Regions from separate parts of the Pseudomonas multiresinivorans genome, predicted to be linked through region 1. Evidence: riboswitches for the same ligand, from Rfam matches in the RefSeq annotation. Region 1 holds a riboswitch; each other region holds the start of a gene.
What was found. A riboswitch is a leader RNA that binds a small molecule or an ion and turns the genes downstream of it on or off. The one in region 1 is predicted to bind cobalamin.
Positions count from the first base shown of each region.

Region 2: it holds a riboswitch for cobalamin, as region 1 does, so the genes downstream of both, G4G71_RS28480 (TonB-dependent receptor domain-containing protein) here and cobG (precorrin-3B synthase) in region 1, are expected to answer to the same signal.
Region 3: it holds a riboswitch for cobalamin, as region 1 does, so the genes downstream of both, cobO (cob(I)yrinic acid a,c-diamide adenosyltransferase) here and cobG (precorrin-3B synthase) in region 1, are expected to answer to the same signal.
Region 4: it holds a riboswitch for cobalamin, as region 1 does, so the genes downstream of both, G4G71_RS25885 (TonB-dependent receptor plug domain-containing protein) here and cobG (precorrin-3B synthase) in region 1, are expected to answer to the same signal.

Region 1 is NZ_CP048833.1:6,388,156-6,391,487, reverse strand. It holds gene G4G71_RS29190 (precorrin-8X methylmutase) at 1-284, opposite strand, end outside; gene cobG (precorrin-3B synthase) at 277-1,623, opposite strand; cobalamin riboswitch at 1,711-1,951, opposite strand; gene cbiE (precorrin-6y C5,15-methyltransferase (decarboxylating) subunit CbiE) at 2,019-3,221, shown strand; gene G4G71_RS29175 (cobalt-precorrin-5B (C(1))-methyltransferase) at 3,288-3,332, shown strand, end outside.
Region 2 is NZ_CP048833.1:6,245,139-6,248,470, reverse strand. It holds gene G4G71_RS28480 (TonB-dependent receptor domain-containing protein) at 1-1,276, opposite strand, end outside; cobalamin riboswitch at 1,383-1,559, opposite strand; gene dxs (1-deoxy-D-xylulose-5-phosphate synthase) at 1,601-3,332, opposite strand, start outside.
Region 3 is NZ_CP048833.1:2,182,656-2,185,987, reverse strand. It holds gene G4G71_RS10050 (cobyrinic acid a,c-diamide synthase CobB) at 1-861, opposite strand, end outside; gene cobO (cob(I)yrinic acid a,c-diamide adenosyltransferase) at 890-1,501, opposite strand; cobalamin riboswitch at 1,779-2,003, opposite strand; gene G4G71_RS10040 (ABC transporter permease) at 2,134-3,279, shown strand; gene G4G71_RS10035 (ABC transporter ATP-binding protein) at 3,276-3,332, shown strand, end outside.
Region 4 is NZ_CP048833.1:5,660,604-5,663,935, reverse strand. It holds gene G4G71_RS25895 (class I SAM-dependent methyltransferase) at 1-647, shown strand, start outside; gene G4G71_RS25890 (VOC family protein) at 708-1,136, shown strand; cobalamin riboswitch at 1,196-1,402, shown strand; gene G4G71_RS25885 (TonB-dependent receptor plug domain-containing protein) at 1,497-3,332, shown strand, end outside.

The sequences.
Region 1 (3,332 bases):
ATCACCTCGTTGTGGGCCGGCAGGCGCGCACGGGTGATGCCCTCGGCGACCATCCGCGCATCGCAGAGGATCGGCGCGCCCGCGGCCAGCGCCGCGCGGCCGATGGCACCGGCGCCTGCGGAGAAGCGCAGGTCCTGCACCACGTCGACCATGCCGCTGGCGTGGATCACGCGCACGGCCAGTTTCTCCAGGTCGGCCGGGATGCCCGTGAGGTCGGCTTCGGCGCGGATGGTGGCGAAGGATTGGCGATAGATCGCCTGGCCGTCGCGAATGTAATCAAGCATCGGTGGAAGCTCCGGGTGCGGCGAGCAGGTCGCCCGCGGCATCGAGGGAAAGGTTGCGCGCCAGCGGCAGGCCGAAGCCGGCCACGCCATCGGCGCGACGGAACAGGTCATAGCGGCCGTCGGCAACGGCCAGCAGGGTGTAGGGGGCGACGTGGGCGGCGGCGCAGGAGCGTGGGCAGCCGCACAGGTGCACGCCGGCTGGTGGCGCGTGGCGCAGGCGTTCGGCGAGGCGCAAGGCATCGGCCTTGGTATCGGCCAGCCCTCGCGCACAGCCGCTGGAGCCACTGCACGCGACGATGCGCGACAGCGGCTGCGCAGCGTCGATCACCAGGCCGAGGCCGCCCAGTGCGCCTAGCGCAACGGCGGCATCCACCTGGGCCACCTCCGGCAGGATCAGGCTTTGCCAGGGTGTCAGCCGCAGCTGCCCGCCGCTGAAGCGCTCGGCGAGATCGGCGAGGCCGAACAGTGTGGCGCTGTCGAGGCGTCCGAGGACGAATCCCGCGCCGACCATGGCGCGTTCCGGCTGGCGCTGAGGCTGAATCCCGAGATGACCGAAAGCTTTCGGCGCAGGGCGTCGCCAGTTATCCACAGCCGGACCAAGTTGCAACGCGAAGGGCAGGCGTTGCTGCAGGCGCTCCAGCAGCACTTCGTCGCGGAGCATCTCGCGCAGGTGGCGCATGCGTGTCTGGCCGTCGCCGGCGAGGTCGAGGAACAGATGCAGCAAGGTTTTCACCAGCAGGGGCACCTGCTCGGCGGACACGGCGGCGAGGGCGGGGCGATCCGTCTCGTTCTGTGGCGGACAACCGGCCAGGCCGAAGGCGAACAGCGGTGCTGCATCGTCAGACATCGCCGACAGCCAGAGATCGTTGGGGTGTTCCAGCATTGCCAGGGCTTCGCCACCGTCCAGCTGAATGCCGAACTTGGGCGACAGGCCATGGAAGCGCGGCGTGCGCTCCAGCAGGTCGAGCAGTTGGCGGGCCAGCGGAGCAGCGTCGAAAGCCGTGGCGGCGTCGAGGCCGAGCGCCGGGCTGACCAGCAGATTGCGCACATCATCCGACGCCAATTCACGCGGGCCGAGGCCGGCGGCCAACAGTTCATGGCTCAGCGCATTTTCAGCGCCAGCATGCACGCCGCGAATCTGCAGGTTGGCGCGGTTGGTCGCTTCCAGCACGCCATCGGCATGGCGCTCGGCGGCCTGGGCAATGGCTCGCGCAGCGTGGGCGTCGAGTTGCCCACAGGGCAGCTTGATACGGCAGATGCCGCCATCGCGGGAGGCCACGATGCGCAGCAGGCCGGGGCAGGCATGCGGGCGGACGGGCAGAGCTGAGGAGTCTTGCACTGAGGTCACCAGGGCTGGGTCGCGGTGACCTGCGAATCCCCAAAAGGGGACTTCACGACACCGATACACCCCGCTCGATGTCTGCACACGCGACTGGTTTCGTCGGCAGGTCTCCTGGCTGGCAGGTCCTCATCCAGCGCGGCCTTCCCGGTTGCCCAGTGGCCTGGCCGGCGGCACGGAACCTTGTTCTCGTGCCGCCGCATTGCGCGGACTCGCTGCTTACAGTTGCGGGGGCAGCCACGGCTTAACCGTGTTCCCTCTTCGGCTCCCGGAAACCTCACCGCTAAAGGCGAAGCGTCCTACGAGCACCGACGAAGCGGGTATTATGCCTGCTTTGCCCAAAGGCAGGAAAAGCCTGCCCGTCGGATCGATCGTCGCACCCTTGAGGAAATTTCATGACGCCCTGGCTGACCATCGTCGGTATCGGCGAGGACGGTTACGCCGGCCTCGGCAAGGCCGCGCGCCGAACCTTGCTCGCCGCCAGCCAAGTGATTGGCGCGCCCCGCCAGCTGGAGCTGCTGCCGCATTGCCTGGGCGCCAACCGCCAGGCCTGGCCGAGCCCGTTCAGCCTGGAGCCGGTGCTGCGCCGGCGCGGTGAGCCGACGTGTGTGCTGGCCAGCGGTGACCCGATGCTGTTCGGCGTCGGCGCGAGCCTTGCCCGTCAGATTCCGTCCGAGGAAATGCTCGTGCTTTGCGCTCCGTCCTCCGCCTCGCTGGCTGCCGCGCGGATGGGCTGGGCGTTGCAGGACTGCACGCTATTGTCGCTGGTGGCGCGTCCATTGGCCGCACTCAACGCCCAGGTCCATGAAGGCGCGAAGTTGCTGATCCTCAGCAATGACGGCAGCAGCCCGGCGGCGATTGCCGCGCTGCTGCGCGAGCGGGGGTTCGGTGCAAGCCGCCTCAGCGTGCTGGAACACCTGGGTGGCGAGGCGGAGCGACGCATCGACGGGCTCGCCAGCGACTGGTCGCAGGGCGAAGCCGCTGCGCTGAATCTGGTGGCTGTGCAGTGCGTCGCCGGCATGGACGCGGTTCGCCTGCCATTGACCACCGGCCTGCCGGACGACGCCTACCGCCATGACGGCCAACTGACCAAGCGCGACGTGCGCGCTGTGACTCTGGCGCGGCTGGCGCCGAAGCCCGGCGAGCTGCTCTGGGACGTAGGCGCCGGTTGCGGCTCCATCGGCATCGAATGGATGCGAGCGCATCCGAGCTGCCGCACGCTGGCCATCGAAGCCAACGAAGGTCGCCAGGAACACATCCGCTTCAACCGCGATGCCCTCGGCGTACCAGCGCTGCAACTGGTCTGCGGCGCCGCGCCGGAGGCGCTGCTGGGGCTGGAGCGGCCGGATGCGATCTTCATCGGGGGCGGCGTGACCCTGGCCGGCGTGTTCGAACAGTGCTGGGAGCAGCTCAAGCCCGGCGGCCGCCTGGTGGCCAATGCCGTCACCCTGCAGAGCGAATCCATGCTGCTGAGCTGGCGCGCGCGCATCGGCGGCGAGCTGACTCGCCTGTCGGTGTCCCAGGCCCAGCCGCTGGGTGGCTTCGATACCTGGCGTGCGGCGCTGCCAATCACCCTGCTGGAAGTCTGGAAGGAATGACGCGCTTTTCGTGCCGGGACTGCATGGGTATCGCTGCGCTCCACCCATCCTACGATGCTGTTCGTCATGCGTGACGAAACCCCCGAAGAACCCCGCCCGCTGCGCAGCGGC
Region 2 (3,332 bases), 140 kb from region 1:
TCTCGGCCTTCAGGTCCGGGTTGCTCGCGCCGGGGTAGTAGAGGTCGCTGAAGGTCGGTGCGCGGAAGCCTTCGCCGTAGCTGGCGATCCAGGTCTGGCTGTCGCCGACCGGCAGGCTGAAGGCGGCGTTCCAGCTGTTCTGGCTGCCGTAGGCCTGGTTGTTGTCGTGGCGGATGCCCAGCTCGGTGCCGAAGTTGTCGCCCTTTAAACTGTGCTGGGCGAAGAAGGCACGGTTGCTGCGCTGGTCCTCGGCGAAGTCGGTGCTGCCGTCGACCTTGTCTTCGTACCAGTCGGCGCCCAGGGCCAGTTGATTGGCCTCGTCCAGTTGCAGTCGGTTGATCCAGCTCGCCGAGTGGCGGGTGGTTTCCAGCGTGCCATTGTTCCAGCTATCGGCGGCGCCCACGGCCTTGTTGCGGTCGAAGCTGCGGCCCAGCTCCAGGCGACTGTTCCACATGTTGGTGATCTGGCCGTCGAGATAGGCGCTGTAGCTGCTGACGCGGAACTCGTCGCGGGGCGAGCCCGGCTCGAAGTTGTAGGCGTCGTCGTATTCGTTCTTGCCGCGCTGGTCGTTGAGGTTCAGGCCGGCCTTCCAATCCTCGCTGAAACGATGGTCCAGGTTCAGGTGCACGGCCTTGTTGCGCTGGGCGTCGTGGTCGTTGTCGGCGCCGACGTTGTCGCTGGTGCGGTCCCAGCCCTGGCTCTCGTCCAGGCTGCTGCCGAGGTTGTAGCGGGTCTGCTCGTTGCCGCCGGACAGGCTCAGGCTGCGCTCGAAGGTGCCGTGGTTGCCGGCGGCCAGGCGCACTTCCGGGTGCAGGCCGGCTTCGCCGCGGCGGGTGAAGATCTGGATGACGCCACCGATGGCGTCGGCGCCGTACAGCGCGGAGCGCGGGCCGCGGGTCACTTCGACGCGCTCGATGCTGTCGATGCTCAGGTAGTCCAGGCGGGCAATGCCGCTGCTGGCCGAGGCGATGCGCTGGCCGTCCACCAGCACCAGGGTCTGCGCGGTGCTGGTGCCGCGCACGGAGTACGAGACTACGCCGCCGGAGCTGCCCATCTGCACGCCGGGCACGCGAGCCAGCAGGGCGGGGACGCTGCGTACCTGCAGGCGTTCGATGTCGGCGCGGGTGAACACGCTGTTGGCCGAGGTGGCTTCGGCGCGCGGCTGGGCCTGGCGCGCGGAGGTGATCACCTGGTCGGAGAGCCGGTAGATGTCGTCGGCGGCGAACGCCAGGCCGGGCAGCAGGCTGGTGGCCAGGGCGAGTCGGGTCAGTTTCATGGAGCGTCCTCAAAAGCGGGCGGATGACTTTCGAGGAGGGCGTGGCAAGGGCGGCAGGCCGCACTTGACGGTGCGGCCCTCCGCAACACCTGTCGGGGCGTGTCGAGGGCGGTCTCCGGGCTGCCGACGTCACATCGCCGCCTTCCCACATTCGTGCAGTGGCTCATGGCGATGCTGCGCTCCCTTGGGGAGTGCGTCGGTTACCGTTGCGGGGGCAGCGCAGGTCTTTCACCTGCTTCCCGTTACCTCGAACGAAAACGGGCGCACCTTAGTCGGTGCGCCCGTCACTGGCAATACTCCCGGGGAGGGATGCGCCGATCGGTCTCAGCGATTGCCGAGGGCTTCCAGGCGCGCCTTCACCGCGGCTTCGATACCGGCGGCGTCCAGACCGCACTCGGCGAGCATCTGCGCAGGCTTGGCATGCTCGACGTAGTAGTCCGGCAGGCCCAGGTGCAGGATCGGCTGCTGGATATTCTCGCGGGCGAGGAATTCGCTGACGGCGGCGCCGGCGCCACCCATCACCGAGTTCTCCTCGATGGTCACCAGCAGGTCGTGGCTGGCGGCCAGTTGGCGCACCAGTTCCTCGTCCAGCGGCTTGACGAAGCGCATGTCGGCGACCGTGGCGTCGAACTGTTCGGCCACTTTCAGTGCCTCGGCCAGTTGCACGCCGAACACCAGGAAGGCGACCTTGCCGGCCTTGCCTTCGCGGCGAACCACGCCCTTGCCGATTTCCACCGGAGCCAGTTCGGCTTCGATGGCGGCGTTCGGGCCGGTGCCGCGCGGGTAGCGCACTGCCGCCGGGCCTTCGAAGTGGTGGCCGGTGGTGAGCAGCTTGCGCAGCTCGTTCTCGTCGCTGGGGGTCATCACCAGCATGCCGGGGATGCAGCGCAGGTAGGAGAGGTCGAAGCTGCCGGCGTGGGTCGGGCCGTCTTCGCCCACCAGGCCGGCGCGGTCGATGGCGAACAGCACGTCGAGGTTCTGCACCGCGACGTCGTGGATCAACTGGTCGTAGCCGCGCTGCAGGAAGGTGGAGTAGATCGCCACCACCGGCTTGGCGCCATCGCAGGCCATGCCGGCCGCCAGGGTCACGGCGTGCTGTTCGGCGATGGCGACGTCGAAGTAACGATCCGGGAACTTGTCGGCGAAGGCCACCAGGTCGGAGCCTTCCTTCATCGCCGGGGTGATGCCGACCAGGCGCGGGTCCTGGGCAGCCATGTCGCACAGCCACTGGCCGAACACGCTGGAGTACTTCGGCCCGCCGGCCTTCTTCGGCACGGCGTGGGCGGGGGCGCCCTCGGGTTCGAGCTTGGTGATGGCGTGGTAGCCGATCGGGTCGATCTCGGCCGGGCCGAAGCCCTTGCCCTTCTTGGTCACCACGTGGAGGAACTGCGGGCCCTTGAGGTCACGCATGTTGCGCAGGGTGGCGATCAGGGTCGGCAGGTCGTGGCCGTCGATAGGGCCGATGTAGTTCCAGCCCAGCTCTTCGAAAAGCGTGCCGGGGACCAGCATGCCCTTGGCGTATTCCTCGGTGCGGCGGGCGATCTCCCAGGCGCCGGGCAGGCGCGAGAGCACCTTCTTGCTGCCTTCGCGCATGCTGCTGTAGGTGCGGCTGGAGAGAATCTTGGCCAGGTAGTTGGACAGGCCGCCGACATTGTTGGAGATCGACATGTCGTTGTCGTTGAGGATCACCAGCATGTCGGCCTTCACTTCCGACGCGTGGTTGAGCGCCTCGAAGGCCATGCCGGCGGTCAGCGCGCCGTCACCGATCACTGCCACCGACTTGCGGTTGGAGCCCTGCATGCGCGCGGCAATGGCCATGCCCAGGGCGGCGCTGATGGAGGTGCTGGAGTGGCCGACGCCGAAGGTGTCGTACTCGCTCTCCGAGCGGCGCGGGAAGGCGGCCAGGCCGTCCTTCTGGCGAAGGCTGCCCATGCGCTCGCGACGACCGGTGAGGATCTTGTGCGGGTAGGCCTGGTGGCCGACGTCCCACACCAGGCGGTCGTCCGGGGTGTCGAAGACGTAGTGCAGGGCGACCGTCAGCTCGATGACGCCCAGG
Region 3 (3,332 bases), 2.3 Mb from region 1:
GCCGGGCAGGCAGAGGCTGTCCACCTCCGGCAGCGATTGATCACGCAGCGGCGAGAAGAACACCAGTTCGGCGCCCAGTTCGCGCAACAGATCGAGGTTGGCCTGATAGAGGAAGGCGAAGGCGTAGTCCCGCGCCACGCCAATGCGTACGCCGTCGAGGCGGGAAGACTCGCTACGCGGTTCGGGCGCGGCGAAGCTCACCGGCGCCGGCAACTCGGTGCTGGCGCTGGCGGCCAGGGCATCGGCGGCGGCGTCCAGGCGGGCATCGAGGTCGGCCAGTTCATCGGCCTGCACCAGGCCGAGGTGACGGCTGGGCAACTCGACCTCGGTGTCGCGCGGCAGTGCGCCATACCAGCGAATCCATTCCGGCAGGCTGTCACGCACCAGGTCGCGATGGCGCTGGCTGCCGATGCGGTTGGCGAGCACGCCGGAGAACGGCAGGTCGCTCTGGTAGGTGGCCATGCCGACGGCCATCGCGCCGAAGGTCTGGGCCATGGACTGGCCATTAATCACCGCCATCACCGGCACGTTGAAGCGCCGCGCGAGATCGGCGGCCGAGGGCGAGCCATCGAACAGGCCCATCACGCCTTCGATGAGGATCAGGTCGGCCTCGCTGGCTGCCTCCCAGAGCAAGCGGCGGCTTTCGCCCTCGCCGACCATCCACAGGTCCAGCTGATAGACCGGTGCGCCGCTGGCGCGGGCGAGGATCATCGGGTCGAGAAAGTCCGGGCCACACTTGAACACCCGCACCTTGCGCCCGAGGCGCGTGTGCAGGCGCGCCAGGGCGGCGGTCACGGTGGTCTTGCCCTGCCCGGAAGCGGGAGCGGCGATCAGCAGGGCGGGGCATTGGCGCGAGGTCATCGGGCGCGCTCCGCCACAACGAAGGGCATCAGAACTCCACCCCTTTCTGCGCCTTGATGCCGGCCTTGAAGGCATGTTTCACCAGGCCCATCTCGGTCACGGTGTCGGCAGCTTCGACCATGGCCGGCTGCGCGCCGCGGCCGGTAGCGACCACATGCTGCATCGGCGGGCGGGCGGCAATGTCGGCGAGCACGGTGTCCAGCTCCAGATAGCCGTGCTTGAGGGCGATGTTCACCTCGTCCAGCACCACCAGGCCGACTTGCGGGTCGCTCAGCAGTTGGCGTGCCACATCCCAGGCAGCCTGTGCCTTGGCGATGTCGCGCTGGCGATCCTGGGTTTCCCAGGTAAAGCCTTCGCCCATGACATGGAAGCTGACTTCCTCGGGGAAGCGGCGGAAGAACGCCTCCTCGCCGGTGGTCGCAGCACCCTTGATGAACTGCACCACCCCGACCTTCATGCCGTGGCCCAGCGCGCGGGCGACCATACCGAAGGCCGAGCTGCTCTTGCCCTTGCCGTTGCCACTGTTGACCAGGAACACACCGCGTTCGCCCTGGGCCTGGGCGATCTTCTCGTCGATCACCGACTTCTTGCGCTGCATGCGCGAACGATGGCGTTCGTCCTTTTCAGGGGATTCAGTCATGGGGTTTGCCTCTAGAAAGGGAGCGCGCAGGCGCCAGCTCGCCGGCCGGGCGGCAGCGAGCGGAGAATGGGCTGGACAGGAACGAACCGCCAGCGTGCGTCGGCGCCAGGCGGTAAAAGCCGCTCGGCGCGAAAGCCGTCGGCTTGGGAAACAGGGAATTCACCTGAAGGATTCTCCGCCGCTCTCACCCGCGCGGCACTGACCAGTCGGGGCAGGCGGAGGACATCGAACGCGCGGCGCCAGGGAGCGCCACGACGATCGGCAGCGCCTCCCGCGATGCCATGCGATGCAGCAGGCCGGTCTCCGGGCTTGCGAGTGGAAGCGCCTGGCGTTTCCGAAGGAACCGCGCCTTCCCATGCCAGTGGCACAGTGGCGGATGCGGTTCGAAGCTCGCTTACCGTTGCGGGGGCAGCGCCGGAATGCTCGATTGCTCATCGAATTCACCGGCTTCCCTGTTTCACCCTCGACTTGCGCCGCGGGCACCTGAAGCAGGCGCGCAGCTTAGTGGCTGGCGGGCTGGGGCGTCAATTGAACAGACTGTCGCCGGGGCCCGCCTGCAGAACCGCCAGGGCTCTAAAAAGGGTCACACAAGTCAAGTGGTCAGGCCGCTCAACTTCGCTAGAATGCGAATCATGACGACGACTGCCCAACCCGGCCAGCTTCAGCTCGACACCTCCGCGACCCCGTCCCTGATGCACATCAGCGGCGACTGGACACTCGCGCACTTCGCCACGCTGCAAGCCCAGGTCGCCGCCCAGCGCAGCGCCGAGTCCCCCGCCGAGCTGGACTTCGCTGGCCTTGGCGCGCTGGATACCGCCGGCGCCGCACTGCTCGCCGAGATCATCGGCGGCGCGCGCATGAGCCAGCTCGACCAGATCGCCCGCAACCTTCCGGTCGAGCGCCAGGCGCTGCTGCGCACGGTGGGCAGCGCCATTACCCAGTGCCGGCTGGACGAGAAAGGCCCGGCACCGGGCAACGCGCTGGTCGACGTGCTGGAGCGCATCGGCGTCGCCACCCTGACGTTCAAGGACCACCTGATCGGCGTGCTCGGCTTCATCGGCCTGACACTGCAGACCCTGGTGCGCAACCTGTTCCGGCCGCGTCGCTGGCGACTGACCGCACTGGCCGCGCATATGGAAGAAACCGGCCTGGACGCCGTGCCTATCGTCGCCCTGCTCACCTTCATGGTCGGCGCGGTGGTGGCCTTCCTCGGCGCCACGGTGTTGCAGAAGTTCGGCGCGCAGATCTACACCGTCGACCTGGTGGGCTTCTCCTTCCTCCGTGAGTTCGGCGTGCTGCTCACCGCGATCCTGCTGGCCGGCCGCACCGCCAGCGCCTTCACCGCCCAGATCGGCTCGATGAAGGCCAATCAGGAGATCGACGCCATCCAGGCCCTGGGCCTCGACCCCGTGGAGCTGCTGGTGTTGCCGCGGGTACTGGCGCTGCTGCTGACCCTGCCGATGCTGACGTTCCTGGCGATGATTTCCGGCATCTTCGGCGGCGGCGTGGTCTGCGCGCTGAGCCTGGATATCTCGCCACGCATGTTCCTCTACATGCTGCAGAACGACATCGCCGTGCAGCACTTCCTGGTCGGTATCGTCAAAGCCCCGGTATTTGCCTTCATCATCGCCGTGATCGGCTGCCTGGAAGGCTTCCGCGTCAGCGGCAGCGCGCAGTCGGTGGGCGAGCACACGACTTCCAGCGTGGTCCAGTCGATCTTCGTGGTAATCCTGCTGGATGCGATGTTCGCGCTGTTCTTCATGGAGATGGGCTGGTGAGCGAACCGATCATCGTCGTCCGCGACCTGGCCAACCGCTTCGGCACCCACGCC
Region 4 (3,332 bases), 730 kb from region 1:
CGCCGGAGTGGGCCTCGCTGCGTTCGCTGCTGCCGCCGCTGGAAGGCCTCGACGTGGTCGACCTCGGGTGTGGCTACGGCTGGTTCAGTCGTTACGCCGCGGAGCAGGGCGCGCGCACGGTGAGCGGGTTGGACGTGTCGCAGAAGATGCTCGACCACGCACGGGCGAACACCGACGCTGCGCAGGTGAGCTACTTCCATGCCGACCTCGACCAACTCGAACTGCCCACCGCGGCCTTCGACCTCGCCTACAGCTCTCTGACCCTGCATTACCTCGCAGACCTGCCGCATTTCTTCCGCAACGTACACGATGCGCTGCGCCCCGGCGGCAGCCTGGTGTTCTCCATCGAACACCCGATCTACATGGCCTCGCTCAAGCCGGGCTGGGTCGTCGACGGCGATGGCCGCCGCTGCTGGCCGGTGGATCACTACCAGGACGAAGGCGAGCGCCGTACCGACTGGCTGGCCAAGGGTGTGCTCAAGCACCATCGCACCCTCGGCAGCATTCTCAATGCCGTGATCGGCTCGGGGCTGACGCTGCGCCACGTCGAGGACTGGGGCCCGAGCGCCGAGCAGGTGCAGGCTATCCCGTCGCTGGCCGAGGAGCGCGAACGGCCGATGTTGCTGCTGGTCGCCGCGCAGCGCTGAAGCGGCGAAAACGCGCGACTATGCTGGAAGGGTCGCGCCCACCCCGCGTCGGAGATCGCCATGTCACAGACCGTTCCCGCCGTCCGCCCCAGCGTCATTCCCTGCCTGCGCTACCGCGATGCGCCCCAGGCCATCGACTGGCTGTGCCAGACCTTCGGCTTCCATCGGCAACTGGTCGTTGCCGATGACCATGGCGGCATCGCCCACGCCCAGCTGGCGATGGCCGACGGCAGCGGCCTGGTGATGCTCGGCTCGCTGCACGACAACGAGTACGGCCGGCTGATGCGCCAGCCCGACGAGATCGGCGGCTGCACCCAGAGCATCTACGTGGTGGTGAAGGACGCCGAAGCGTTGTACCGCGCAGCGGTGGATGGCGGCGCGCAGATCGTCATCGACATCAAGGACGAAGACTACGGCGGCCAGGGCTTCACCTGCCGCGATCCGGAAGGGCATATCTGGAGCTTCGGCACCTACGATCCCTGGCACTGACGCTGCCCTGCAACATCCTGCGCAAGCCCCGAGCTTGACGCTTTCCCTTCGCAAGTGTTGATATGCGCCCCGTTTCAGGTGCCCCCCGCCGCCGTGCGTGGGGTGAAACGGGAAGCCGGTGCGTCGCCTATGTGCGATCAGTCCGGCGCTGCCCCCGCAACGGTAAGCGAGCGGAGCATCCACTAGGCCACTGTGCACCAGCATGGGAAGGCGGATGCCCCAGGACCCTCGCAAGCCCGGAGACCGGCCTGGAACCTGTTTGGCAAACCCGCGGTGGGCGGGCGTGAGCCGGTTCCCGGGGCGCGCTCGTTCCGGGTGTCGCTGCGCCGCCTGCGAAATCCCGATTTCGAGGCGATCACCTTGCATTCTCCTGCTTCCAACTCCCGGCGCGCCTTGCGCTGGACTCCCGTTCTCTCCCTCTGTGCCCTGAGTTCGCAGCTTCTGGCGGCGCCCCTCGACCTGGCCGATGAAATCGTCAGCGCGCCTTCCGTGGAGTCCACCACGGTGGCTGACATGGCGCGCTACGGCAGCAAGCTGGAGGTTATCGACCGCCAGCAGATCGAACGCGCCGGCCCCAGCGCCGACATCACCCGCGTGCTGCAGATGTACGTGCCCGGCCTGTTCATTGCGCCGAAGAACGGCCCGTTCGACTACGGCACTTACTCGCTGCTGGGCGGGCGCAACGACGACACGCTGATCCTGCTGGACGGTGTGCGCCTGAACAACCGCCTCTACGGCGGCATTTACATCGACACCCTGCCGACCACCGCGGTGGAGCGCATCGAGGTGCTCAAGGGCGGCCAGGGCCTGCTGTTCGGCACCCAGGCGGTGTCCGGGGTGATCAACATCGTCACCCGCAGCGCGCGTTCGCGCGAGGCGTCCGGCGAGGTCAATCTGGGCCTGGATACCTTCAAGGGCCGCAGCGGCGATGCCCGCGCGGAGAAGATCGTGCAGAACGGCCTGGGCGACCTCGGCCTGATGGCCTACGTCAGCCACAACCGCTCCGACGGCTACCAGCCGTACCGCGACCAGGACATGACCAGCACGGTCAGCGACAAGCGCCGCTCCTATGACGTCAACGTGTTCGGCGCCAAGGCCATCCAGGCCATCGGCGACGCCTCGCGGCTGGAGCTGTTCTACCAGTACGCCGACGCCGAGCTGGACTTCGCCCGGCCGACATCGAACCACCACACCAGCAACAACCGCGTGCAGCAGATCGCCACGGCGACCTTCCAGCAGAGCGTCAACGACGACTTCAGCTGGTTCGCCAAGACCCACATCAACGACTGGGATACCCGCTACGACCGCGTCTACAACCTGCAGGGCGGCGGCACCCAGGTGCTCAACCACAACGACTACTGGGGCTTTACCGACTGGGGCGCGCAGCTCGAAGGCAAGGCCAGGTTCGGTGGCGGTCACGAGCTGGTCTTCGGCAGCGACAACCAGTGGTACAAGGGCCAGGACGATGTGCTGATCATCGACAACGACAAGGCCGAGTCCCACGCGCTTTACGCCCAGCTGCGCCCACGTATTGACGCGCTGCCCGACTGGCACCCGAGCCTGGGTGTGCGCCGCGAGGAAATCGCCGGCGGCGAAGGCGCCACCGTTTGGATGCTGACCTCGCTCTACGACCTCACGCAGCAGCTCAAGCTGCGCGGCCAGTTCGGCACCGCCTTCAAGCTGCCCACCGCCGAGCAGCTGTTCGTCAACGAGCCCGGTGATGAAGTCGGCAACCGTGACCTCAAGCCCGAGCGCAGCCGCAACGCCGAACTGGGCCTGGACTACACCGGCGAGCTGTTCGACCAGCCGTGGAGCGGCAGCGTCACCCTGTTCCGCCGCGAGATCACCGACCTCATCACCCTCGCGGGCGACCAATGGGTGAACGGCAACGGCGAGATCGAAGTGCGCGGCGTGGAAGCCAACGGCCAGTGGCAGTTCGGCCGCCATTGGCAGCTCTCCGCCGACGCCACGCGCAACCTGGTGGACAGCCGCGAGGGCGTGACGGTGAACAACATCCCGCACTTCTTCGCCCGCGTGCGTGCCGGCTATGACGACAACCTCTGGGGCGCTGGCCTCGCCACGCGATATGTGGGCTCCATCGTCAGCGCCCAGGACGACGACTACGGCCATTACACCGTGCTCGACGGCGATGCCTATCGCTACCTCGACGCGGCCCGCGCGCATCGCCTGAGCCTG